3 regions of the Scytonema hankhaensis NUACC26 genome follow, and region 2 is predicted to be linked to each of the others. Evidence: riboswitches for the same ligand, from Rfam matches in the RefSeq annotation. Region 2 holds a riboswitch; each other region holds the start of a gene.
What was found. A riboswitch is a leader RNA that binds a small molecule or an ion and turns the genes downstream of it on or off. The one in region 2 is predicted to bind cyclic di-AMP.
Positions count from the first base shown of each region.

Region 1 (8,089 bases), on a different contig from region 2:
GCAATGCTTGCTTTGAATCCAGTCATTCAAATTTTTAAGCCTGTATCTCCTTTGGCTTGGTTGCCAATAGCCTTGGCAATCTTCAATTTGGCAGATCCATCCGCCATCTTTGTTATTTTCATCACCTCTTTGTGGCCAACAATCATCAATACTGCATTGGGCGTATCAAGTGTTCCCAAAGATTATATAGATGTAGCACGAGTCCTGGAAATGCCCCGTTGGCGGCGAATTACGAAAATTATTTGGCCTGCTAGTCTACCGTATATCTTTACTGGCTTGCGGATCAGCTTGGGAATTGCTTGGCTGGTAATCGTTGCTGTAGAAATGCTAACTGGTGGTATTGGAATCGGCTTTTTTGTCTGGGATGAGTGGAGTCGTCTTAACTTGAGTTCAGTATTCTTAGCTGTATTGGTCATTGGCTTAACTGGATTATTGCTTGATTTTGCAGTAGGCAAAATTCAAGAATTAGTCACTCGTCGTCCGGGAACAACAGCAAGTTAATTAGGGTTAGTAGGGGCGCAAGGCCGCCGCGCCCCTACAGGAGATAGTAGAACCCTGAAAAATTAACTAATAAGAGTAGCTTATGAACAACGCTGATAACGAAAATATTTTGCATCGACGGGAGTTTTTGGTAGGAATAGGAGCAACAGCAGCTGGAATGGCGTTGTCGTCATGTGCTATTTCCGGAGACCGCAGTGCTAAAGGACTAACAGAAGAAGCTGCTGCTGTTCAACCTGTTGTTGATTCTAAAACATTAGAAAAACCAAATCTTACCGTTGGTTATGTCCCTGTTAATGACTGTGCGCCTTTTGCTATTGCTTGGAAAAAAGGTTTTTTCCGTAAATACGGGCTAAACGTGAAACTCAATCGGGAGGCTAGTTGGGCAACATCTCGTGACGGAATTATTTTTGGTCGCCTTGATGCCTCTCCCGTTGTGTCTGGTGCTGTAACCAATGCCAGAATTGGTGCTGAAGGTGCTCGTCACGCTCCGTTATGTGCAGCCATGACAATACATCGTCATGGAAATGCCATGACAATGAATAAAGCTATGTGGGATTTTGGACTGCGCCCGTGGTACGAGTACAAAGCACAATATGGCGATAAAGCTTTGGAAGAGTTTGGTCGCGATTTTAGAGCTTTTTTTGAAAAACAACCAACAGAAGGAAAAGTTTGGGCAGTTGTTCTCAGTTCTGCCATTTACGAGTACTTTATTCGTTATATATCGGCTGCTGCGGGAGTCGATCCCTTTAAAGAATTTCGAGTCATCATTGTTCCGCCACCACAAATGGTGACCAACGTGCGGATTGGGGCGATGCAAGCTTATATGGTGGCAGAACCTTGGAATACTCGTGCCATTACTGGTAATGAAGGCGTGGGTTTTACCTTTGCTCAAGGCAAAGAAGTCTGGTTGGGACATCCAGATAGACTTTTGGGTGTGATGGAATCGTTTATCGTCAATTATCCTAAAACCTATCGCTCTTTAGTTAAGGCGATGATAGAAGCTTGTCAGTATTGCAGTAAACCGGAAAACCGTCAGGAAGTTGCTGAACTGATAACAGATCGTTCTTTTACTGGTGCAAAACCCAGAAAACCAGGTGCGCTCGCAACTAAATTTACTGGTCCGGCAATTTTGGGTAACTATAACTATGGAGGGTTTGATGGTAAGAATCGCACGATAACAGCTGCTGACACGACAATTTTCTACGATATTCCCGATAACATCCCTAAAAGCCCTGGCGAACACTCTACATTTTTATGGAGATCCAGAAGTCTTTGGTTAATGACTCAAGCAGCACGTTGGGGTCAAATCAAGAAATTTCCCAAAAATGCAGAGAAACTAGCTGCTCAAGGTTGGAGAGCCGATTTATATCGCGAAATTGCTGCCGAACTTGGTATTCAGTCTCCCAAGGAAGATTTCAAAGTAGAGCCTCCTGACGTTTTTATAGACAACAAAGGTTTCGATCCTAGCGATCCTGTGGGCTATCTCAACAGTTTTGAGATTAGAGCAAATGCTCCGACTCGGTTTTATATGTCTTAACTCCATAGGGGTCTTGGACTCAATTTTCTTTACTAATCTTTACTTTCTCTGACAGCTACCATGACAAAATCAACTCCATTCACAACCGATCGCACGCACAATATTGGTGCTACTCCATTTCTGGAAATTGACAATGTAACCAAGTCTTATCCAAAACCTGATGGGGAACAATTTGTTGTTCTGGATAATGTCAATCTGACTATAAGTGAAGATGAATATATTTCTGTCATCGGTCACTCTGGTTGCGGTAAGTCTACTCTTTTGAAGATTGTCGCGGGTTTAGAGAAAGCGACTACTGGTTCTGTCAGACTTGATGGCAAAGAAATTCGCAAACCAGGTGCTGAACGTATGATGGTGTTTCAACACTACTCCCTGTTGCCTTGGTTGACAGTAAAGGAAAATATCCGACTAGCGGTGGATGAAGTGCTCAAAGATGCTTCAAGATCTGAAAAAATCAGCATTGTTAATGAGCACTTGGCAATGGTAAACTTGAATGCGGCTGCAGACAAATACCCCGAGGAAATTTCTGGTGGAATGAAGCAGCGTGTGGGGATTGCAAGAGCCTTAGCTATTCGTCCAAAAATGTTGTTGATGGACGAACCGTTTGGGGCATTGGATGCATTGACTCGGGGGAAATTACAGCGGCAAGTGTTGGATATTTGGGAAAACCATCGTCAAGCTGTGATGATGGTGACTCATGACGTGGATGAGGCAATTTATATGTCAGATCGCATTGTTCTTATGACTAATGGACCATCTGCCAAAATTGGGGAAATTTTAGAAGTTCCTTTTTCTCATCCACGCGATCGCTCGGCAATGCGAAACTCAAAAGAGTATTTTGAACTTCGCAATCACGCCCTCAACTTCTTAGATAAGTATTTTACTCAAGATGAGTAAGACAGTGACCAGTGACCCTTACGGGTTCGCCAGTCGCCTACGGCGGGAGACCCGCCTGCAGCGCTGGACTCACCAGTGACCAGTATTAACTAAGAATTGTTAACTGTTAGCTAATAACTGACTGATAACTGATAATTGTTAAAGTGGGTAGCCTAATTTAAATTTCAGAAATTTAAAGCGGAGGAACCAATTTTTGGGGCTTATCTTGAAAAGGGGTAAAGGATGAAGAATAAATAAGAAATTGCTCTTTCTCACTTCATTCTTCATTGTTCATAATTCAAGAGAGACACCTTCCAGTCTTAGCCCGTCAGCTAACTCCGTAGGCAATGGAAGGAACCCCCAAGCTTTGGCTGTATATAACAGTTTCGATTGGGGATTCCTAGAGAAATTTTAGATTTTGGATTTGGGATTTTAGATTTTAGATTAAAGTGTTTTTTCTTCAATCCAAAATATAAATCCAAAGTCGTAAATCTAAAATCCAAAATTAATAGACCCGCTTCTCCCGATCAGGTCGTTTCGTATTAAGAGAAGAAAACTGTGAATATTAAGCCATTGTTAGTGCGTCTACAAAATGCTATTGGAAGAGATGATTTGATAGATCAAATGGTACTCCTTCCAACACCAAAAACATCTGTTTCTGAAGAAATTCAAGCCTCGAAGGAAATAAATTTAATCGTTGGCTATAACAGTTCTCCGAACAGTCATACCGCGCTAGATATTGCTTTGTTGACAGCTCACCAAACACGTTTGGCTACTAAAGCGCAGGTGACAGTTCAAGTCGTATATGTAATGGAAGATCGTTTAATGTGTGGTGTTGCAGAAGTTGTGCCGACAGAGGAAGCGGGGACTTGTCACAGAAATGAACAAACAGTATTACCACATTTTCTAACAAACTCCACAGAGGAAGAATTGACTACGGGGATAGTAACCCAAACAAGATGGCAAGATAACTCAACACACTTATCACAAACAGAAAAATCTGTAGATAGGTTCGCGCAAGCAGAACGTATATTGAGACAAGCTAGTTGTTTAGCTGCCGAATGGAAAAGTTCTTTCAAAGCTCATTTACGATTTGGTTTTGTTGCGACAGAACTAAAAAGAGTTGTTGTTTCAGAATCAGCTGATATATTGTTTCTTGGGTGTAACTCAATCGAGCATCCAATTGTACAAAATCTAGGTTCTAAATTCCCTTGTCCAGTACTGGGAATTCCAAACTCAATTCAGAATAAATATATCTAAAGGTAAGTATTTTGTCATTACCTCATTAAGTCTAAATTACTGTGAAAAACCAGATACCCAACTTCTCTAAGAAGTCGGGTATCTGAATGTTTAGTAGGTAATGAGCATCCTAATTTGGAACAAACATAGAACAAACATAGAGCGATTGAAATCGCGGCTATACAAGCGCTCGTCCGCCTACGCGGACTTTGTTTGTGTAGCCCCAGAATTCCATTCTGATGGCATATTTGCTAAAACGGGATGCTCCCTTTTTAAAATTTCGATAATATGCTTATAATTCTATTATTCTACAACTAATACCATTTCACCAAATGATTGCTACACACGATCCCCCCTAGCCCCCCTTAGTAAGGGGGGTTGGGGGGATCGCATTTGTCTCAAAGATATAGGGAATTGGTATAACAACTAACAACTAACCACTAACTATTAACCAATAATGGAAAACTGGCAAGCACTCATCAGTATTCTCACATTTATAAGCGTCATAATTTTAATTATGACAGAGTGGGTAAACTTGACAATTGCTGCCCTATTAGGAGCATTGTTATTGGTTTTCACTAATGTCATGACTTTAGAAGATGCTGTTAGCTATATCAGCAACAGTCACGGAACATTAGGTTTGTTCTTTGGAGTTATGGTACTAGTTAGAGCATTTGAACCTACTAAGATTTTTGAATATCTTGCAACTCAAATAGTCATTCTTGCAAGAGGTAAGGGCAATCGTTTACTGCTAGGAATTGTAGCAATTACAACTCCTATTTGTGCTGTATTGCCTAACGCTACTACAGTTATGCTACTAGCACCTTTAATTCCACCAATTGCTGAGGAAGTCGGGGTTAATTGTGTGCCATTGCTGATCCTTATGGTGTTTGTGGCAAATAGTGCGGGGTTACTCACAATCGTTGGCGATCCTGCTACATTTATTGTCGGTGATGCTATTAATATTAGCTTTACAGATTACTTGTGGCGCTTGAGTTTGGGAGGTGCGATCGCGATCGCTACTATAGTAGCAGTATTACCATTCCTCTTTCGCAAAATCTGGAAAACTAATCTAGACAACCTCGAACAACTACCACATCCTCAAATCAACCATCTACGAGTTTTAACCATCGGTGGATTTATAGTTGCTTTCGTATTAGTCTTTTTCGTAGCAGGAGAATATTTACCAACTCCTGTTTCACCTGCTGCTGTTGCTTTGTTAGGAGCAGCTTTAGCAATGCTTTTATCCCATCAAAGTAAAATAGATACAGTTAATAACATACTAAGAGATGTAGATTGGAGTACTTTAATATTCTTTATGAGTATTTTTGTACTTATCGGTGGATTAGAAAAAACTGGTGTTATTAACAGTTTGTCTGGAGTTTTAGCAGTTGTTTTAGGAAAAAACATTCTGATTGGTTCGTTATCTCTCATTTTTTTCATTGGGTTGCTTTCTAGCGTTGTTCCCAATATTCCTCTAGTTGTAGCCATGGTTCCCTTACTCAAACAGTACATTGTTAATGTTGGATTGGCATCAACTGAAGTTTTAGCACCAAATTTTCAGGGACAGTTTCCTCCAGAAGTACTACCACTTTTTTACGCTATGATGTTCGGCGCAACTTTAGGAGGAAATGGAACTTTAGTAGGTGCATCAGCCAACATTGTTGCTGCAGGAATTGCCGAACAACACGGGCGTCGCATCTCATTCCACACTTTTCTACATTATGGCTTGCCAGTAATGCTATTACAACTCATAGCTTCTGCCTTATACGTGCTATTTCGGTTTCTCTTATAAAAAGCAGCAGAAACAGACGAGAGAGCGTCATGTAAGCTCTTTTTTACTTTTGTAATAACTTAAGAAAAATTCTTAAAAATTTATAAATCTAAAAATCAAGATAGGGTTTTAACTTCTCGTATAAAACACCCATTTCAAGCAGTGCAACACTCATTTAAAGATGCTAGGCTACCTAGTAGACATGGGGCTACATATCAAGGAATTACCGTTTACGGAGTTAATATGTTAAAACAGCAAAGAATCAACTCAGTTACAAATTAATTATAGAATCTTGTCTATGAATCCATCAGAATCGGAACAAAACAACAATCACAGAATAGAGTTAGCTCAATCAGGGTTAAACCATAATATGGATAAATCGTTAATTGGTGGCACTGATATTGCAGAAGGTAATAACCTAGCTAAGGTTAGAGATATTCTCTTTGGCAATCAAATGCGGGAAGTAGAAAAAAGATTTGCCCGTATAGAAGATCGTTTTGTAAAAGAATATACTAACCTTAGAGAAGACACTAAAAAACGTTTAGATGCTCTAGAAGTTTACATTAAAAACGAAATTGAATCTTTATCTAAAAGAGTTAAAAATGAGCAGGGGGAACGTGGTGAAGCTTTAAAATCATTAGCTGAAGAAAATAGAAATTTAATTACATCGCTAGAAAAAGCACTCAAACAATTAGAGGAACAAACTAATAATAACCAACGGGAAATTCGCGAACAGATTCTTAATCAATCTAAAAACCTACAGGATGATATCCGACAAAAATATGAAGAAATAGCAGCTTTATTAAAAAGAGAAACGCAAGAACTCCGGATAGATAAAACTGACCGTAACGCTCTAGCTAATCTTTTCTCGGAACTAGCCATCCGCTTAAATTCTGAACATTAAAATCAGTGACAAGTGACAAATGACAAGTGACAAATGACAAATGACAAATGACAAATGACTTAAATGAACTTCGTACTTTGCTTTTTGGTCTAGAACCACAAAAATTAGAGAAAATCTACGAGAGATTAGACAATCCACAAATAACAGCAGAAGATATCAGCCGATTGCTACCAGAAGCAGCACAGCGTGCAGAAGACAAAGAACTGAGCGATGCTATGGTTCCTACTGTGGAGAATGCCATTCATACTTCTATTCAAAAAGACCAAGATGTTCTTGCAACTGCGATTTTTCCAATTGTAGGACCAGCAACTCGTAAAGCGGCGATCGCTGCAGTCGAAGAGATGATTCAGTCGTTAGATAAAACTTTGGAATTTGGCTTATCTCCAAAGAGTTTAAAGTGGAGAATAGAAGCGCTAATGACTGGGAAAACATTTGCCCAGATTGTGATGCTTCGGACTTTAGTCTATCAAGTAGAACAGGTTTTCCTGATTCATAAAAAAAATGGATTGCTGCTACAACACGTAGTTGCACCACAAGTACCCGTTCAAGATCCCGATTTGGTATCAGCAATGTTGACAGCCATTCAGGATTTTGTCAAGGACTCCTTTAATACGCACAAAGAAGATACGCTCCATAGTTTGTACTATGGAGAACTAACGATTTGGATTGAAGAGGGACCGCAAGCAGTTTTAGCTGGTATTATTAGAGGTAATGCACCTCGCGAATTAAGATTAGTTTTTCAAGATGCAATAGAAAAAATTCATCAAAAACTAAATAGAGAGTTGATTGTCTTTGAGGGAGACACGGAACCGTTTGCTAACAGCAAACCTTTCCTCCAAAATTGTTTAACATCTCAATATAAAAATCAGAATGCAAAGAAGTCTCCTTATGCAATAATTCTCTTAAGCACTATTGGTCTTAGTATTGTAATTTGGAGTTTTTTTACTATTAGAAACCAACTCCGTTGGAATGCTTTTATAGAAGATTTGGATTCTCAACCTGGAATTGTTGTTATTAAAGCAGAAACTCGTTCTGGAAAGTATTTTGTTTCTGGGATGAGAGATTTATTAGCTGTGGAACCGGAAGTGCTTATGAAAAAATTTGATTTTACTTCAAAAGAAGTCATGAGTCGATGGGAAAGATACGCTTCCTTAGAACCTCCAATAGTTGAAAGAAGAGCAGCGCAATTGCTTAAAGCACCAACAACTATATCCTTTCAAGTAGATGAAAATGAGACTCTTTATGCTAGTGGGTCTGC
Region 1 covers NZ_BAACAP010000114.1:2,784-10,872, reverse strand. Annotated here, with positions in the region: gene ntrB (nitrate ABC transporter permease) at 1-501, shown strand, start outside; gene ACKTT2_RS05685 (ABC transporter substrate-binding protein) at 584-2,038, shown strand; gene ACKTT2_RS05680 (ABC transporter ATP-binding protein) at 2,099-2,935, shown strand; cyclic di-AMP (ydaO/yuaA leader) riboswitch at 3,075-3,276, shown strand; gene ACKTT2_RS05675 (adenine nucleotide alpha hydrolase family protein) at 3,473-4,174, shown strand; gene ACKTT2_RS05670 (ArsB/NhaD family transporter) at 4,611-5,948, shown strand; gene ACKTT2_RS05665 (hypothetical protein) at 6,226-6,831, shown strand; gene ACKTT2_RS05660 (OmpA family protein) at 6,879-8,089, shown strand, end outside.
Region 1: it holds a riboswitch for cyclic di-AMP, as region 2 does, so the genes downstream of both, ACKTT2_RS05675 (adenine nucleotide alpha hydrolase family protein) here and ACKTT2_RS30555 (glycosyltransferase) in region 2, are expected to answer to the same signal.

Region 2 (8,089 bases):
AGGCGTGGTACAAAGGAACAAATAACAAAGCCAGGAGCCTCAAAGGTTTGGTGTACTGGAGGAGGTTGGTGAATTCTGCCAGTGATAGGTTCAAAATCCTCAATGTTAAATGCAAAGGGATAGAGATGCCCATCCCATCCCACAACATCTAGAGGATGATGGTGATAGAGATAGCTAATAATTCTATCTCTGGTTTTGACCCGCACCTCAAATTCTCCTACCTCGTCATAAGTTCCTAACTTCTCTGGCGGACGAATGTCGCGTTCATTATAGGGAGAATGTTCGAGAAATTGTCCGTATCGATTGAGATATCTTGCTGGTGGTTCTATGTGTCCGCTCGCCTCAATGACAAGCATTCGCTGCTCTATACCTAACTCAGGTATAATACGCCACAGTACTCCTGCAGGAATAACTAAATAATCTCCTACTTGATAGTGTAAAATACCGTACTGGCTCTCTAATACACCAGTGCCATCATGGATGAATATGACTTCATCACCATGAGCACATCGATACCAGTATAACATGGGTAATGTGGGTCGAGCAATTGAAATGCAGACATCTGCATTTGCCATTAACGGAACCCTTGCTTCCACAGCATCTGCCCCCAATTCTACGGTTACTGTGCGTAGATGGCGGTGACACAGGGGACTCGATTCTTCATAGGACGCATTCACTGTCCTCTCTAACAAAATTTTCTGTATTTGTGTAGGCGGACGTAAATGGTATAGCAAGGATTGAACGCCTGAAAAACCTCGCATCCCCATTAATTCTTCATGATATAAAGAACCATCAGGTTGACGAAACTGAATGTGTCGCTTATGGGGAATTTTTCCTAATTTATAGTAGTAAGTCATGCTCTCATCCCCTTAGATCCCCGTATTTGGTGCATCATAAATTCCCCCTGAGTGCTTGTTCGCGTTCTATCGCCTCAAACAGGGCTTTGAAGTTACCTTCACCAAAACCTTGTGCTCCATGACGCTGAATCACTTCAAAGAAAAGCGTTGGTCGGTCTTGCACGGGTTGGGTGAAAATCTGGAGTAAATACCCATCTTCATCCTTATCTACTAAAATGCCCAAATTTGCTAGTTGCTCAATAGGCTCATCAATGTCACCAACTCGCTCTTTCAAGTTTTCGTAATAAGTTCTCGGTACGTGCAGAAACTCCAGCCCCGCTTTTTTTAATTGAGAGACTGTTTCGATAATGTTATTAGTCGCGCAGGCAATATGTTGTACTCCCGGACCGTTATTATATTCCAGGTACTCTTCAATCTGAGATTTGCGTTTCCCTTTGGCTGGTTCGTTAATTGGCAATTTAATCTTACCCGTGTCGTTCTGCATCACTTTAGACATTAAGGCTGAGTACTCTGTAGAAATTGCCTCTTCGTCAAAATGCACTAGCAGGTTAAAGCCCATTGTATCAGTGAAAAACTGTACCCATTTGTTCATTGCTCCCAACTCAACGTTGCCAACGATGTGATCGATATTACATAAGCCTACAGAATGATTACTGTTGGCAGGGTATTGCGGTATAAAGCCAGGGGCAAAGACTCCAGAGTAATCGCTCCTTTCCACAAATTTAATCAAAACATCACCATAGGCATGGATAGCCGCATAACGCAACACACCGTATCCATCTTCCTCTTCTGTTGGTGCGATCGCACTTACAGCACCTCTTCTAATTGTTTCTTTATAAGCGCTTGTAGCATCTAGCACTTCAAAAGCTATAATTGCCACTCCATCACTATGCTTCAGAACGCTTTGCGAGATGGGATGGTTGGCAAAGAGTGCTGCACTCAGAACAAAGCGGGTTTCCCCTTGCTGCATGACATAAGATGTTACTTCACGGCTGCCAGTTTCCAAACCCCGATAAGCTGTATTAGTAAATCCAAAAAACTTAGAATAGAACAGTGCTGCTTGCCTTGCATTTCCAACATAAAATTCAAGGTGGTCGAAGCACTTAATAGGGCAAAAATCAATCATCTAAATTCCTCCCAGTTCAGAGGAAATACTGGAAATATCTTTTTCACAAATGTTAGATTTAATACATGATTTGCGTTACTCTCTTTCCGCTCTAAAATTACCGATCTTTGTAGTAGGGTGGGCACTGCCCAACGCCACTCCTAGCAGTCGCGGGGGAACCCGCGCACTTCGGGTGGCTCCCCTACGTGTTTGGGTAATCGAATAGCGGTTCGGGAGTAAGTCATTTTGAATACGAGTCATGTAACCCTGGGCATTAGAGCAAAGCACTACCTCGTTCAAAAAATCCGCTTTTAGTTACGATGGTGAACTAAGTAATACCATTTTACTTGAATCGCGAGCCGTGTCAATTTTGTAACAACGCCATACTTTGCGTTTCTACATTATCGTTTTGCATCATCTTTTTCGTAGAATGGTATAACCTCTAATCCGATTATAAAATTAACTTTTTATTTTGCCAGGGTATGCTTTGTTAACTTATGTGCCTAATATTCACTCTTGGACTTCAGACAAAAAAGAGGTTGTAGATGAGCGCTCCCAAGTTGCCTACTGTTCTAGTGGTTGAGGATAGCCCTGACGATCTACTGTTTATTCAACGTACTGCTGTCAAAACCAACTTACAGCTATCTTTGAAAAGCGTGACAAGCGGAGATGAGGCTGTAAGGTATTTGCTAGGTGAAGGTTCTTATGGGAATAGAGATATTTACCCATTACCCGTTCTGATTTTAACAGATACAAGAATGCCTAAGATGGGGGGGTTAGAGCTAGTCACATGGATTAAACAACAAAATGATTTTAAGGATTTACCAATTGTTGTGATGAGCAGTTCTACAGATACAGATAATGCAGAACGGTTTATTGCGCTTGGTATCAGCTTATATTTTGTTAAACCTATGTCTATCAATGGTTTTCAAGAGATTTTAAGGGAAGTGATGTTGCTACTTTCCCAAAATCCAGAGTAACTAAGTCCAAAAGTACTTCTTTATTCAGCAGAGCGATAAGCGGAGTTTAACAGCTAAAGCTATACCGCATTTTTGAAAAATAGTTCAATACTAATCTCTTTCTTAGGATAGATGTTAATAAAATTATCCAGTGCATTATGTGAATTTTCTCCTCCAGTAGCAGGAAGTTGCAATTATCAAAAATTTGTATCTTAGTTAGCGAATGAAGTTAATACTGAGCTGGTCTGAACAGTTAATCTATTCACGCTCGTCTATCGCTTCAGAATAAGTTGTGAATTGATAAGCTGAGTGCGCGATAAGCCTTCGGCTTAACCCTTAAAAGGGTATCGCATTTTCTGTCAGACCAGAAAAAGTAGTGTGATTCCTAGTTCATTAGTAGGAGGTTGTCATGATTAGAGTAAACTACGTACAGCTACAGAAAAGCTTGAATGAAGTTCAATACCCGGTAAGCAAGAAAGATTTAATTTTTTATGCCGAGGAAAAAGGTGTAGACGAAGGAGTACTTCGGGCTTTTAGGAATTTGCCAAATCAGCAATACCAAACACCTGTGGATGTGAGCCAAGCAATGGGCAAAGCATAACTTCCCACCTCGTTCCCAGCCACTGGCTGGGAATACTTTTTTACTTTAAATGCACGCCTCACGCATTTCTTTATTCTCGCAAACGAGATAATATAGAACGGGAATTTTTCAAGCGTTCTACAGAAATAGGATTTGACAAGCCTGGAGAACTTATTCGTACCGAACTTACAGACAGAGGTGCTAATTTCTATTTTGAACTTGCAGAATTAGAAATTTGTTTTTTGACTGAAGATTTTGTTCGAGTTGATTGGAAACCTGGTATATCACCTATTCCTTATGCCATTGCTCGACAGGATTGGCAAGAGGTGAAAACTCAATTTGCAGAGACAGAAAATGGTTACTCCATATCTAGTGCTAAATTAAAAGTTATTGTCAAAGAAGATGGTAGTTTAAAGTTTTGCGATTCTTCAGGACAAATCTTACGTGAAGAACTACCTCCTTCTCGTAAAAGCGAAGGATGGTTACATCAAGCACAACTAAGACAAGAAGAACAAATATACGGGCTTGGGGAACGGTTTTCTTATCTTAACTTACGTGCTGCTAAAGATGAGAAGCAACAACCAAAAACATATCGGATGTGGAACTATGATGCGGCGGGCATGTATGGCCCTGGTTCAGCTCCAATGTATATATGTATTCCCGTATATTTAGGTTTGCATTCCTCTGGCAGTTATCTGATTTTTTATGAAAACTCTTTTGACGCTTATTTTACCTTTGGGGAAATTGCTGTTGCTGATTTTGCAGGGGGATCGCTGCGTTACTACTTTACTTATGGCGTACCGGCTCAACTTTTAGAACGTTATACAGAATTAACTGGGCGTGCGGCTTTACCTCCTCTCTGGGCTTTAGGTTATCACCAATCTAAATGGGGATACCGTACAGAAGAAAAAATTCGGGAAGAAGCTCAAGCATTTCAAGATCGCAATTTACCTTTGAGTGCTATTCATTTAGATATAGATTGTCAAGTTGGTAATAGAGCGTTTACTATCGCTCCCGATCGCTTTCCTAAATTAGGAAGTTTTACACAAGAACTCAAAGAACTTGGGGTACAGTTTATTGCTATTCTAAATCCAGGTATTAAGTACAGCCGTCATAGTAATTTGTTTTTAGAAGGTCAAATACTGGACGGCTTTTGCAAACTCCCCAACGGGAAACTTGTTGTTGCTCCTGTTTGGCCTGGTTGGTGTGTATTTCCAGATTTTACTAACCCCAAAGTTCGTGGATGGTGGAGTCGCCAATATCAGTATCTGCTAGATGTGGGTGTTGCAGGATTCTGGTACGATATGAATGAACCAGCTGCTTTTATTGTTTGGGGCGATCGCTCGCTTCCTAAAGTCACACAACATTATATGGAAGGCAGGGGCGGGGATCATCGCGAAGCGCATAATATTTACCCTAGAACAAATTCCTCTGTTAGTTTTGGCAGGGAATATTTTACCTATGGAGGAGAAAAAGCAATTAACTCTGCATATTTACCCTCCTATAGAAGGCAATAGTGAAAATCTTCTTTACTCTGATGCAGGTGATGGTTATGGAGATTCGAGATTGCATAAATTTGCGATAACACGTTTTGAGAACAATTTAGAAATCGTTTGGACAACAGAAGGTAAGTACCCTTTTCCCTATAGATCGATAAGCTTACATATACACGGAATCCAACCACAACAAGTTTGGATTGATGATAAGGAAGTAACTTGTACTGGACAAATAATAGAATTAGTAGACTCAGAGGAGTTGATTGTCAACAATCGCTTCTGCAAGATTCATATTCAGGATTAGGGGGAAAGTACTTAAAGTCCCCCTTTTTAAGGGAAGCTATTGCGTTGGACGGTGAGACCAGTGCTGGTAGCGTTCGCGTGTGCCTTGCATATAGCGTGTGCCTTACACATACCCGTAAGGGCGTGGATAATGGGGGATCGTGTATAGCAATCATTTGGAGAATTGATATTGGTGGGCAATGCCCACCCCACAGGATGGAATCAATATAGTTTTTACATCTATCGATAGATAGAAAAATAATATAGATGAATAGAGTAATTCATAGAGTTGTCTTTAAAGAAAATTCATGTAATTATACTAACTTATGTTAAGCATTTGAAATTTATTTCTATGAAGGATATATCTTAGATGCAGGTCGGACTTCATAATTGTTCACCCATAACTCGTTGTACCAAGCTAGCTTTGTTAAACGGTTACCAGAATTACAAAACTTGCAATAATACGTATTGGAGAGTAGCAATGCTGGTTGCTTAAAGAAGTCTTCCTTAAAAAAGGTTGACTTATGTGAAGGTTACAAGTTAAATTCTTAACAATAGAGATTCGGTCTGCCTAGTTCACGGTTTACCTTAAACATAGTGTTCCCACAGGTAAACGTGGAGCGGAGGAACCACCCTTGGGGCTAATCTTGCACAAGGATAAAGGCTTAAGTATAAAGGATAAATAAGAAATCCTTTTTCTCACTTGATCCTTCAAAAGAGGGACATCTCTCAGTCCTAGCCCGTCAGCTAACTTCGTCGGCATTGAGAGGAGACTGAGCGAACAGCATTCTTAAGCAAGTAATGCTTTGTTCTCGTCGGTATCCTTGGCTGGTATCTGTGCGCTTCGTTGTACCTGCCCTTAGCTTTGGATAAGGGGTTACGCTACCTTGATTCAGATATTTAAGGTAGGAAAGATTGCCATAAGAGTGAAGTTTAACTATGCTACTGACAAAAAAGCATCGCATCGCTTTGATTTCTGTGGATGGAGATCCTGCTGCAGAAATAGGACAAGAAGAGGCTGGTGGACAAAACGTATACGTCCGTCAGGTGGGTTATGCATTAGCTCAAAAAGGTTGGCAAGTGGATATGTTCACTCGCCGTAGCAGTCCCGAACAAGCAGCTATCATTCAACATGGAACTAACTGTCGAACAATTCGACTCAAAGCTGGTCCCATGGAGTTTATAGGTCGCGATAGTCTACTGGATCGTTTACCTGAATTTATTGCAGAGTTTCAAGCATTCCAACAAAATCAAGGTTTTCAGTATTCTCTGGTTCACACTCACTATTGGTTGTCTTCCTGGGTGGGAATGGAACTGAAAAAGCGTCAACCATTGATCCAAGTGCATACATACCATTCACTAGGAGCAGTGAAGTACCGTAGTGTCACTGATATACCAGCAATAGCTAGTATCCGACTAGCTGTGGAAAAAAATTGTCTGGAGAGTGTAGATCGAGTTGTAGCCACTAGCCCCCAAGAACAGGAACATATGCGAAATCTTGTTTCCTGTCTTGGACGCATAGAAGTCATTCCTTGCGGTACGGATATTGAGAAATTTGGCTCAATTGAACGATCTGTAGCACGTCAAGCATTGGGGATTGCTCCTGATGCAAAAGTGGTGCTCTATGTCGGGCGCTTCGATAAACGTAAAGGTATTGAAACACTCGTTAGAGCTTTTGCAAAATCGAGTTTGCACGGTACGGGTAACTTGCAGTTAATTATTGGAGGCGGTAGTCGTCCCGGTTATAGTGATGGAATCGAACGCGATCGCATAGCCAGTATTGTATCTGAACTTGGATTAGAAAATTGCACAGCCTTTCCAGGACGGCTTGATGAGACTATTTTGCCCTCTTACTACGCTGCGGCTGATGTGTGTGTTGTCCCCAGTCATTACGAACCTTTTGGTTTAGTTGCTATCGAAGCGATGGCTAGCCAAACCCCAGTTGTAGCCAGTAATGTTGGTGGATTGCAATTTACAGTAGTACCCGAGGTTACGGGATTGCTTGCTCCTCCCAAAGATGAAGATGCTTTTGCCGTAGCCATTGACCGAATTCTAGAAAATCCAGAATGGCGCGATCGCCTTGGTGAAGCAGGTAGACAGCGTGTCGAAATTGCTTTTAGCTGGCAAAGTGTTGCCTCTAGATTAACTCATCTTTACACTCATCTGTTACCGGAAGTTGTCCCTTCACGCGAGAAGAAAGCTCCAGCTGTTGCTTAATAACTACTATTTCCTAATCAACTTATGAGGGAGGGAAACCGCAATCATTTCGCCGCCTCGAATCATAACTTTTCCACTGATAACCAACATTTTGTAGCGTAAGTACAAACAACCGTAAAGTCTATTCAGTTAAGGAGTCATGACAATGTTAGAGATTGGTGACTATACACGCCATCAGGTTACTGGACTAATTGGTCAAGTTGTCGGTTACGGGCATGAAGTCGTACAAGGAGTGTACGTAACAACTCTCAAAGTCAGAGAGATTTCCAACGGAAGCCAAGACCGCAGCAGATTTTTAGAAGATGTATACTCTGAATGGGTACGAGTAGAAATAGAAGAAGTTCCTACAACTCTTTCCTCAGAATCGGGGAAGAGTGAAGTCGCATTGCAAGCATAACGACACAATTCTTACTTTTGTGGTACGGGCGTCCTCGCCCGTACTGTATTACAACAGTTTTCACCTCAATGAACCATACCGTTTGTAGGGGCGCAATGCCTTGCGCCCCTACATCTGTGGTCTATAGCGATTTTCTGTTGACTGTAATACATGAATAAATTGTGTTGTGGAACGGGTGTGTTGTGGAATGGGTGTG
Region 2 covers NZ_BAACAP010000221.1:327-8,415, reverse strand. Annotated here, with positions in the region: gene ACKTT2_RS30585 (homogentisate 1,2-dioxygenase) at 1-857, opposite strand, end outside; gene hppD (4-hydroxyphenylpyruvate dioxygenase) at 892-1,983, opposite strand; gene ACKTT2_RS30575 (response regulator) at 2,508-2,942, shown strand; gene ACKTT2_RS30570 (DUF2795 domain-containing protein) at 3,331-3,522, shown strand; gene ACKTT2_RS30565 (TIM-barrel domain-containing protein) at 3,744-5,018, shown strand; gene ACKTT2_RS30560 (DUF5110 domain-containing protein) at 4,963-5,301, shown strand; cyclic di-AMP (ydaO/yuaA leader) riboswitch at 5,871-6,056, shown strand; gene ACKTT2_RS30555 (glycosyltransferase) at 6,219-7,496, shown strand; gene ACKTT2_RS30550 (hypothetical protein) at 7,642-7,893, shown strand; partial or broken gene ACKTT2_RS30545 (hypothetical protein) at 8,044-8,089, shown strand, end outside.

Region 3 (8,089 bases), on a different contig from region 2:
TATTCCCATTTCAGAGGTTGAATTAGGGGAAGCTGGCTATGAGACCAATTTTAGCTCCATCTCATTTCATATCACTGGTCACTGGTTACTGTTCACTGTTCCTGATGCGGGGAAGTACTTTTCTATGACTTCACCCGCAGATAAAAATAAGATTCCAGAGAAAATCCCTGCTCCCATAATATTTAATTCCGTACTTCCCAAGAGTTCTAGATGGAAATTAAAACGAGTTACGATCAATAGAGATATCGATGAACAACTACTTGCAATTAAAGATAACTTAACACTCGCTCTAGAAAAGGTATAGCGTTTTCCTCGGGAAATTAAATAAGCAGCAAAAGGAACAATAACTGCACCTACATAAGCAGCATAAAAAGCCACAATTAAACTAACAATCTCACCTCCTCTTAAGGCGACTATTAAACCAAAAAGCGCATTTCCAAAGGTTACAAGCAATTGAGTACTAATAGATACTGGTAAAATATTAAAGTCAAAAATAATCTTGCTCTGTACTCTTAATATACTACTACCAATACCGAGTGAAGGAACTAATAAAGACACAATTAATGCAATACCCAAGGGTTTGTCAGGTCCACCACCAATCCAAGATAGAATATAGGGTAATGTTTCTTTACCACCTATACTATCTGGTAAAATTCCGGCTTGATGGGCGGTTGTCACAACGGTTGAAGGTAATAAAGCAAGTAGCAATAACAAAATTCCTGCTAAAAGACATCCCTTATATAAACTTTTTACATCTTTTGCTTGAACGAGATACATTTGGTACTTCATATCTATCAGCACCAACAAAACCGTAGATAGTGTTATACCTACTGTTTTTGGCAAGCTTTCCAATTGAAGTGAATTCGCAAACTCTAAGGGCGATCGCAAATACTCAGGAAATCCTTGCAGCACCCACAGCCCGTAAAGAAGAGCCAAAAAATTGACAAATAGCAACCCTCTTAATATCCAACCTGCTTTCTCTACTGGTAATAAGGAGAGCACCGCAAACAAAGTTGCCAAAACAATCATTGAAGGTATGGGCGGGATGCCAAAGACTTTGAGGATGGAAGCTGCAGAAATTAACTGTACTGCTTCAATCCCAATCAGAGAACCCCAAGACATTAGCCCCACAAATATTTTCACTCCACTTCCATAAGCAGAACCGAGGAGAGTCCAAATTTGTTCTGTTTGCGTCCAGTAAAACTTTGCTAGTACTATAAGAGCAATTGTACCCAAGCCAAGAGAGACAGCATAAAGGCTTCCAGCCGCACCATGAGTTAGGGATTTCTCTGCTGTTCCTAGGAGAAATCCCAACCCGTAATGTGCTGAAACCAATAAAGCCGCCAGGGAGAAGGTATCTAACCTGCGGTTATTCATAATCAGTGACCAGTGACCAGTAACCAGTGACCAGTGACCAGTGACCAGTAACTAGTAACCAGTGACAGATAACTAGTACTGATTACTGTTTTAAATTTCTTCTACAATTGTAACCGGATCGTTGCTCACTTTTAGCAGTTCGTAAAGATCGTAGGCGTATAAATCCTCTTGGCTTGGCTCTTCTGTCTGACTTGTAGCTACAATTGGTTCGCCATAGCCTTTTGTTCTACCAATCAGCAAAAGTTTTTTACCCGCACACTCACCAATTTCCTTAAATTGGTTTTCTGGCAAAAAGGTAACGTGTTCGGCAAAGAATGTACGATTTTGGATAGGCATTTTATCCTCCTTAATTTGGAATTAGATCGGCTTAGCAAGAAACCTTGCTTATCGCTCTTCGATCGCGAGTTTCACGAGATGAGCTTTCACTTACATACAGGAGGATCTTAGGGATAGGCTGAATACAACCTCTACCATGGATACTCCTTCCAATGCCGACGGAGTTAGCTGACGGGCTAAGGCTGGAAGGTGCCTTTCTTTCTCCAAAGATTCGCCCCAATACGTTGGTTCCTCCGCTTCTCACCCAGTCATTTGGATTTTGCGCTCGCATGACTGGATTGAATTAGGCGACTTTCCTAATCAATACATAAAATAATACTGATATAAGGAAGCAGTCAATCTCTATTTTTATTTCTCAATGTAATCTTTACTTATAAGAATATTTGTAAAGCTTTCGCAAATAGAATTCGGGGTTATACAGGCAAAACTTTTATACTTCTACCCTCATTCTTTATCCTTTCTAATGAAGCCGATCTCAAAGCTAGATCTGCGCTAACGTAGGGGATGAACCTCTATTAATGCGTCATCACAGGTTAAATCGTTATTTAAGTCAGGGAGAAACATGAGGTTGCGGTCTATCTAAAGGTCAGGAGTTGGCTATGTATGAACTAGTTCAAACTGTGTTAAACAGTGATGAGAAAACGGCTCTGCGTCAGTTGGTCTACGATCTAAGTGCTTCTGGGAAGAAATACTTCCTAAGAACCGAAATTTTGCAAACTTTTGCCGACTTTTGCAACCACTCGCAAAAGCCAGCGTACTTTTTTCACTCTTCTTCTCTAGGCAAACTGATTCACTACACTCATGAAATCATTCTAGAGGAGGAAAGTGCCTGGTTCCTTCTCCGACCTCGCATAGGTGTCCAAGAAGCTTGGCGATTGGGGGCAAATTTGACAAGCTTTGAACAAATGACTCCGCAAGAACTACTGAATGTGCGCGATCGCCGTGTCGAGCGCTACCATCCTCAAATCTTAGAAATAGACTTCCGCCCCTTCCATCACGGTTCTCCCAAAATTGACGATCCCAGAAATATCGGTCAAGGGTTGGGGTTTCTCAATCGTTACTTGTGCTCGCAAGTGCTGACAGCTCCTGATTATTGGTTGGAAGTCCTGTACGATGTTCTCAAACGACGCCAGTATGATGGCGTTCCTCTACTCATTAACGGTCGCATTCACTCAGGAACTCAGCTCGCCCAACAAGTTAGAGTAGCTATTGGTTTGTTGAGCGATCGCCAACCAAGCGAACCCTACGAAAAATTCCGCTATGAATTGCAAGACTTAGGTTTTGAACCAGGTTGGGGAAACACTGCATCCCGCGTACTAGAAACCTTAGCACTTCTCAATCGACTCATTGACACTGCTGAACCCGCCATTTTAGAAGCCTTTGTTGCTCGCGTTCCCTCAATCTTCCGCGTTGCTCTTGTTTCCGTACATGGTTGGGTTGGACAGGAAGGAGTGATGGGAAGACCCGAAACCGCAGGTCAAGTCATCTATATTCTCGAACAAGCCCGTAGTTTAGAAAACAAACTGCGAGAAGAAATCCAATTGGCTGGGCTAGATGTGCTTGGGATTCAACCCCAAGTGACTATACTCACTCGCCTGATTCCTAACTGCGAAGGAACCCAATGTAACTTGCGCTTAGAAAAAGTTCAAGGTACGGAGAATGCTTGGATTTTGCGAGTTCCTTTTCTAGATGTTAATCCCAATATTACGCAAAACTGGATTTCTAAATTTGAAATTTGGCCTTATCTCGAAACGTTTGCCTTAGATGCGGAACGAGAGTTACTAGCACAATTTCAAGGTAAACCCGATCTAATTATCGGTAACTACAGCGATGGTAACTTAGTTACTTTTCTTTTAGCACGTCGTTTAAAAGTCACTCACTGTAACATTGCTCACTCTCTAGAAAAACCCAAACACTTATTCAGCAATTTGTATTGGCAAGATTTAGAAGACAAATACCACTTTTCGGCGCAATACACCTCTGATTTGATAGGTATGAATGCAGCAGACTTTATTGTGACATCAACCTATCAAGAGATTGTAGGCACACCCGACACTATGGGTCAATACGAGTCATACAAAAACTTTACAATGCCACAGTTGTACCACGTTGTTGACGGAATTGACTTGTTTAGTCCCAAGTTTAATATGGTACCACCAGGGGTAAACGAACATGTTTTCTTCCCCTACAATCAAAAAGAAAACCGCGACCCCAACCTTCAATCGCGAGTTCAAGAACTACTTTTCACTCGCGAAGACTCAAACATTCTGGGGCATTTAGAGAACGCAAACAAGCGACCCATTTTTGCTGTTGGTAGCGTCACTCCTATAGATAACCTTGCGGGATTAGCAGAATGCTTTGGTCGAAGTCAAGATTTACAAGAACGTTGTAATTTAATTATCCTCTCTGACAAATTACATTCAGAGCAAGCGCTCAACTCAGACGAAGCAGGAGAAATCGAACGACTTCATAACATTATTAATGAATACAATCTCCACGGACGCATCCGTTGGGTAGGTATGCATCTTCCCCTGATGGAAATTGGAGAAGCTTATCGCGTTATTGCCGATCGAGGAGGTCTTTTTGTTCATTTTGCCCGCTTTGAAGCTTTTGGTAGAACCATTCTTGAAGCGATGAGTTGTGGTTTACCAATTTTTGCAACACAATTTGGCGGTTCTTTAGAGATTATTGAAGATGGGGAAAACGAGTTTCATGTCAATCCTACAGATTTAGATGGAACAGCTAAGATAGTATCGAACTTTATCGACCAATGCGATATGCAACCAGAATACTGGTATAAAATATCAGATTGGGTAACTCAGCGTATCCATAATAAATACAATTGGGAATTACATACCAAGCAATTGTTATTACTTGCCAAACTCTATAGTTTTTGGAACTTTGTGAATCAGGAAAATAGCGAAGCTAGGGGACGCTATCTAGAAGCCTTATTTCATTTACTCTTCAAACCCAGAGCCGAAAAGATTTTGGAGCAGCATATGCAGCGGTAGGGATTGGCGATTGGCGATTGGCGATTGGCGATTGGGGAACTCGGGGCCCCCTCTGGGGATAAGGGGCAATGGCGATTGGAGAATTATTTTTAACCCTTACCCCCTTTACCCCCTAACAACTAACAACTGTACGGGCGCGGCGGCCTTGCGCCCCTACTAACTACTAACAACTGTACGGGCGCGGCGGCCTTGCACCCCTACTAACTACTAACAACCAACAACTAACAACTAGCCGATGGATACACAAAATTATTCTCAGCAATTTATTTATAAGGACTGGGTACTTGTCGAAAACCAGTTTAACCCCAGTAAAGTTCACCATAGGGAAACCGTTTTCACAATTGGTAACGGTTACTTGGGAACGCGAGGAACTTTTGAAGAAGGTTATACTCACGCTCAACCAGCGACTTTTATTCACGGAGTTTTTGATAACGTTCCTATTGTTTATACTGAACTTGCCAATTGCCCAGATTGGATACCTCTAATTGTATTTGTTGATGGCGATCGCTTTCGTTTGGAACGGGGCGAAATTTTGAGCTACGAACGACAACTCGATTTGCGTCGCGGTGTTCTCAGCCGCAAGATAAGATGGCGCAGTCCGAGAGGGAAAACTGTAGACCTTTATTTTGAGCGTTTCGCTAGTCTGGCTGACGAACACGTGCTGGTATTGCGGTGTCAGGTGACACCTGTGGATTTTGAAGGTTTAGTGGAAGTTCAAACGAGCATCAATGGTTATCCAGAAAACCAGGGCTTTAATCACTGGGAATTACTAGATCAGGGAAAAACCGATAAAGGGTCTTGGTTGCAACTTCGTACCCGCACAACCCGTATAGAACTGGGTGTCGCATCTGGTGTAACGGTATCGGGAATTGATGCTCAGGCGCAAGTTAGCAATCCACCCGGTTACCCCACCTTTACCACTACTTTCCAAGCTGGGGTGGGAACAACTGTTACGGTGGATAAATTTGTCACACTTTTTACATCAAGAGATGCGGAAAACCCTTTGGAAGCCGCTTGTGACAAATTGGCTCAGTTACCGGCTTATTCAGAATTGTTGAACGCTCACGAACAAGCATGGCAAGAAGCTTGGGAGAAAAGTGACATTGTTATAGAAGGCGATACCAAAGCTCAATTAGCTGTTCGTTACAATCTCTTCCAATTACTGATCTGTGCCGCACAGCACGATGATAAGGTAAGTATAGCCGCAAAAACTCTTTCGGGCTTTGGCTATCGGGGTCATGTGTTCTGGGATACAGAAATTTTTATCCTTCCGTTTTTTATATACACCCAGCCCGCACTGGCTCGGAATTTGCTATCCTATCGTTACCATACCTTAAATGGTGCACGCCGCAAGGCGGTTCACTACGGGTACAAAGGAGCAATGTATTCCTGGGAAAGCGCTGATACGGGTGATGAAGTGACACCTCGTTGGTTGCCTCCTAATGATTTTTACGGAGAAGATATCAGAATTTGGTGTCGCGATCGCGAAATCCATATCAGTGCTGATGTTGTTTATGCCGTATGGTATTACTGGCAAGCAACAAATGACCACGAATGGATGCGGGATTATGGTGCTGAGATTCTTCTAGATACCGCTGTATTTTGGGGAAGTAGGGTAGAGTATAATACCAAGTACGAACGGTATGAAATTCGGGAAGTGATTGGAGCGGATGAGTACCACGAACACTCAGACAACAACGCTTTTACAAACCGGATGGTGCAGTGGCACTTGGAAAAAGCACTCTTTATACATGACTGGCTGCGTAATACTTACCCAGAGCAAGCCAACGAACTTACCCAAAAACTGCAACTGACAGCCGGAAGGTTTTCGCGTTGGCGAGATATCATAACCAATATATGGATTCCTTTCGATCCATCAACAAACTTAATCGAGCAGTACGAGGGATTCTTTAAGTTAGAAGATATCAACTTGGCCGATTACGAACCACGTACCAAATCAATGCAATCTATCTTAACCATTGAAGGCGCTAACAAGCGTCAGGTACTGAAGCAGCCAGACGTGTTGATGCTTCTCTACTTAATGCGGCAGTCACAAGAATTTCCCTACACTTCAGAAATATTACAGAAGAATTGGGACTACTACGCACCCCGTACTGACATTACTTACGGTTCATCCTTGGGACCAGCCATTCACGCTATCTTAGCTTCAGATATAGGTAACAAGAAAGAAGCATACGAACGGTTTATGCAAGCAGCGTTAGTGGATATCGAAGATGTCCGAGGTAACGCCCATGAAGGAATCCACGGTGCAAGTGCTGGTGGTGTTTGGCAAGCCGTAATATTGGGTTTTGGTGGCGTACAATTAGCCGGAGATGCACCGACATCAACACCACATCTGCCCTACGGTTGGAAACGTCTAAAATTTAAACTGATGTGGCATGGCAAATGGCACGAATTTGACTTGCGTTCGGATCAAAAAGAGATTATGCGCGATATTCGAGGATTCATCTTTGATTTAGATGGTGTTTTAACAGATACGGCAGAATACCATTATTTAGGTTGGCAAAAGCTAGCAGATGAAGAAGGGTTACCCTTTAATCGAGAAGCGAATGAAGAACTGCGGGGCGTCTCTCGTCGAGATTCGCTGTTAAAGATTATTGCCAACAGGCGACAATACTCTGAACCGCAACTTCAGGAAATGATGGAGCGCAAAAATCGCTACTACGTGGATTTAATCCACCATATGACTAAAGCAGATTTATTGCCCGGTGCGATAGCTTTGTTAGACGAATTAAGATCTGCTGGTATTAAAATAGCTCTTGGGTCAGCTAGTAAAAATGCTCAGACAGTCATTGAGAAATTGGGAATTAGCGATCGCATTGATGTCATTGCTGATGGTTACAGTGTAAAACAACCCAAGCCAGCACCCGATTTATTTCTATTTGCAGCCCGCGAGTTAGGGCTGGAACCACAACAATGTGTCGTTGTGGAAGATGCAGCAGCAGGAATTGAAGCTGCATTAGCAGCCGGGATGTTAGCAGTAGGACTCGGACCTACGGAACGAGTTGGTGAAGCTCATGTTGTATTACCTAGTTTAGCAGGTGTTCGCTGGTCGGAACTGCGAGATAAGTTGAGTGCGGTTGACTAGGGATTGGGGACTGGCGATTGGCGAATGGGGACTAGGAAGTCAATTGCTAGTCCTAGCATCCCCATGCTCCTCACATTCCCAGTTTCTGCTTTAGAAAAAAATGAATTCCAAGACTCTCTCTTGTGGAACGGGTGTCCCCGCCCGTTTGTTATCGAGAAAGCAGGCGAGAGATATTCTTCTACAAGATCTTATAGCGCTCGCTCGCTTTGCATCCAATACAATTTTTGTGATGCGGGTAAAAAGCATCATTCATTCT
Region 3 covers NZ_BAACAP010000229.1:50,089-58,177, reverse strand. Annotated here, with positions in the region: partial or broken gene ACKTT2_RS34470 (DUF6883 domain-containing protein) at 1-9, opposite strand, end outside; gene ACKTT2_RS34465 (SLC5/6 family protein) at 79-1,377, opposite strand; gene ACKTT2_RS34460 (hypothetical protein) at 1,468-1,713, opposite strand; cyclic di-AMP (ydaO/yuaA leader) riboswitch at 1,852-1,987, opposite strand; gene ACKTT2_RS34455 (sucrose synthase) at 2,313-4,724, shown strand; gene pgmB (beta-phosphoglucomutase) at 4,960-7,833, shown strand; gene ACKTT2_RS34445 (hypothetical protein) at 7,934-8,089, shown strand, end outside.
Region 3: it holds a riboswitch for cyclic di-AMP, as region 2 does, so the genes downstream of both, ACKTT2_RS34460 (hypothetical protein) here and ACKTT2_RS30555 (glycosyltransferase) in region 2, are expected to answer to the same signal.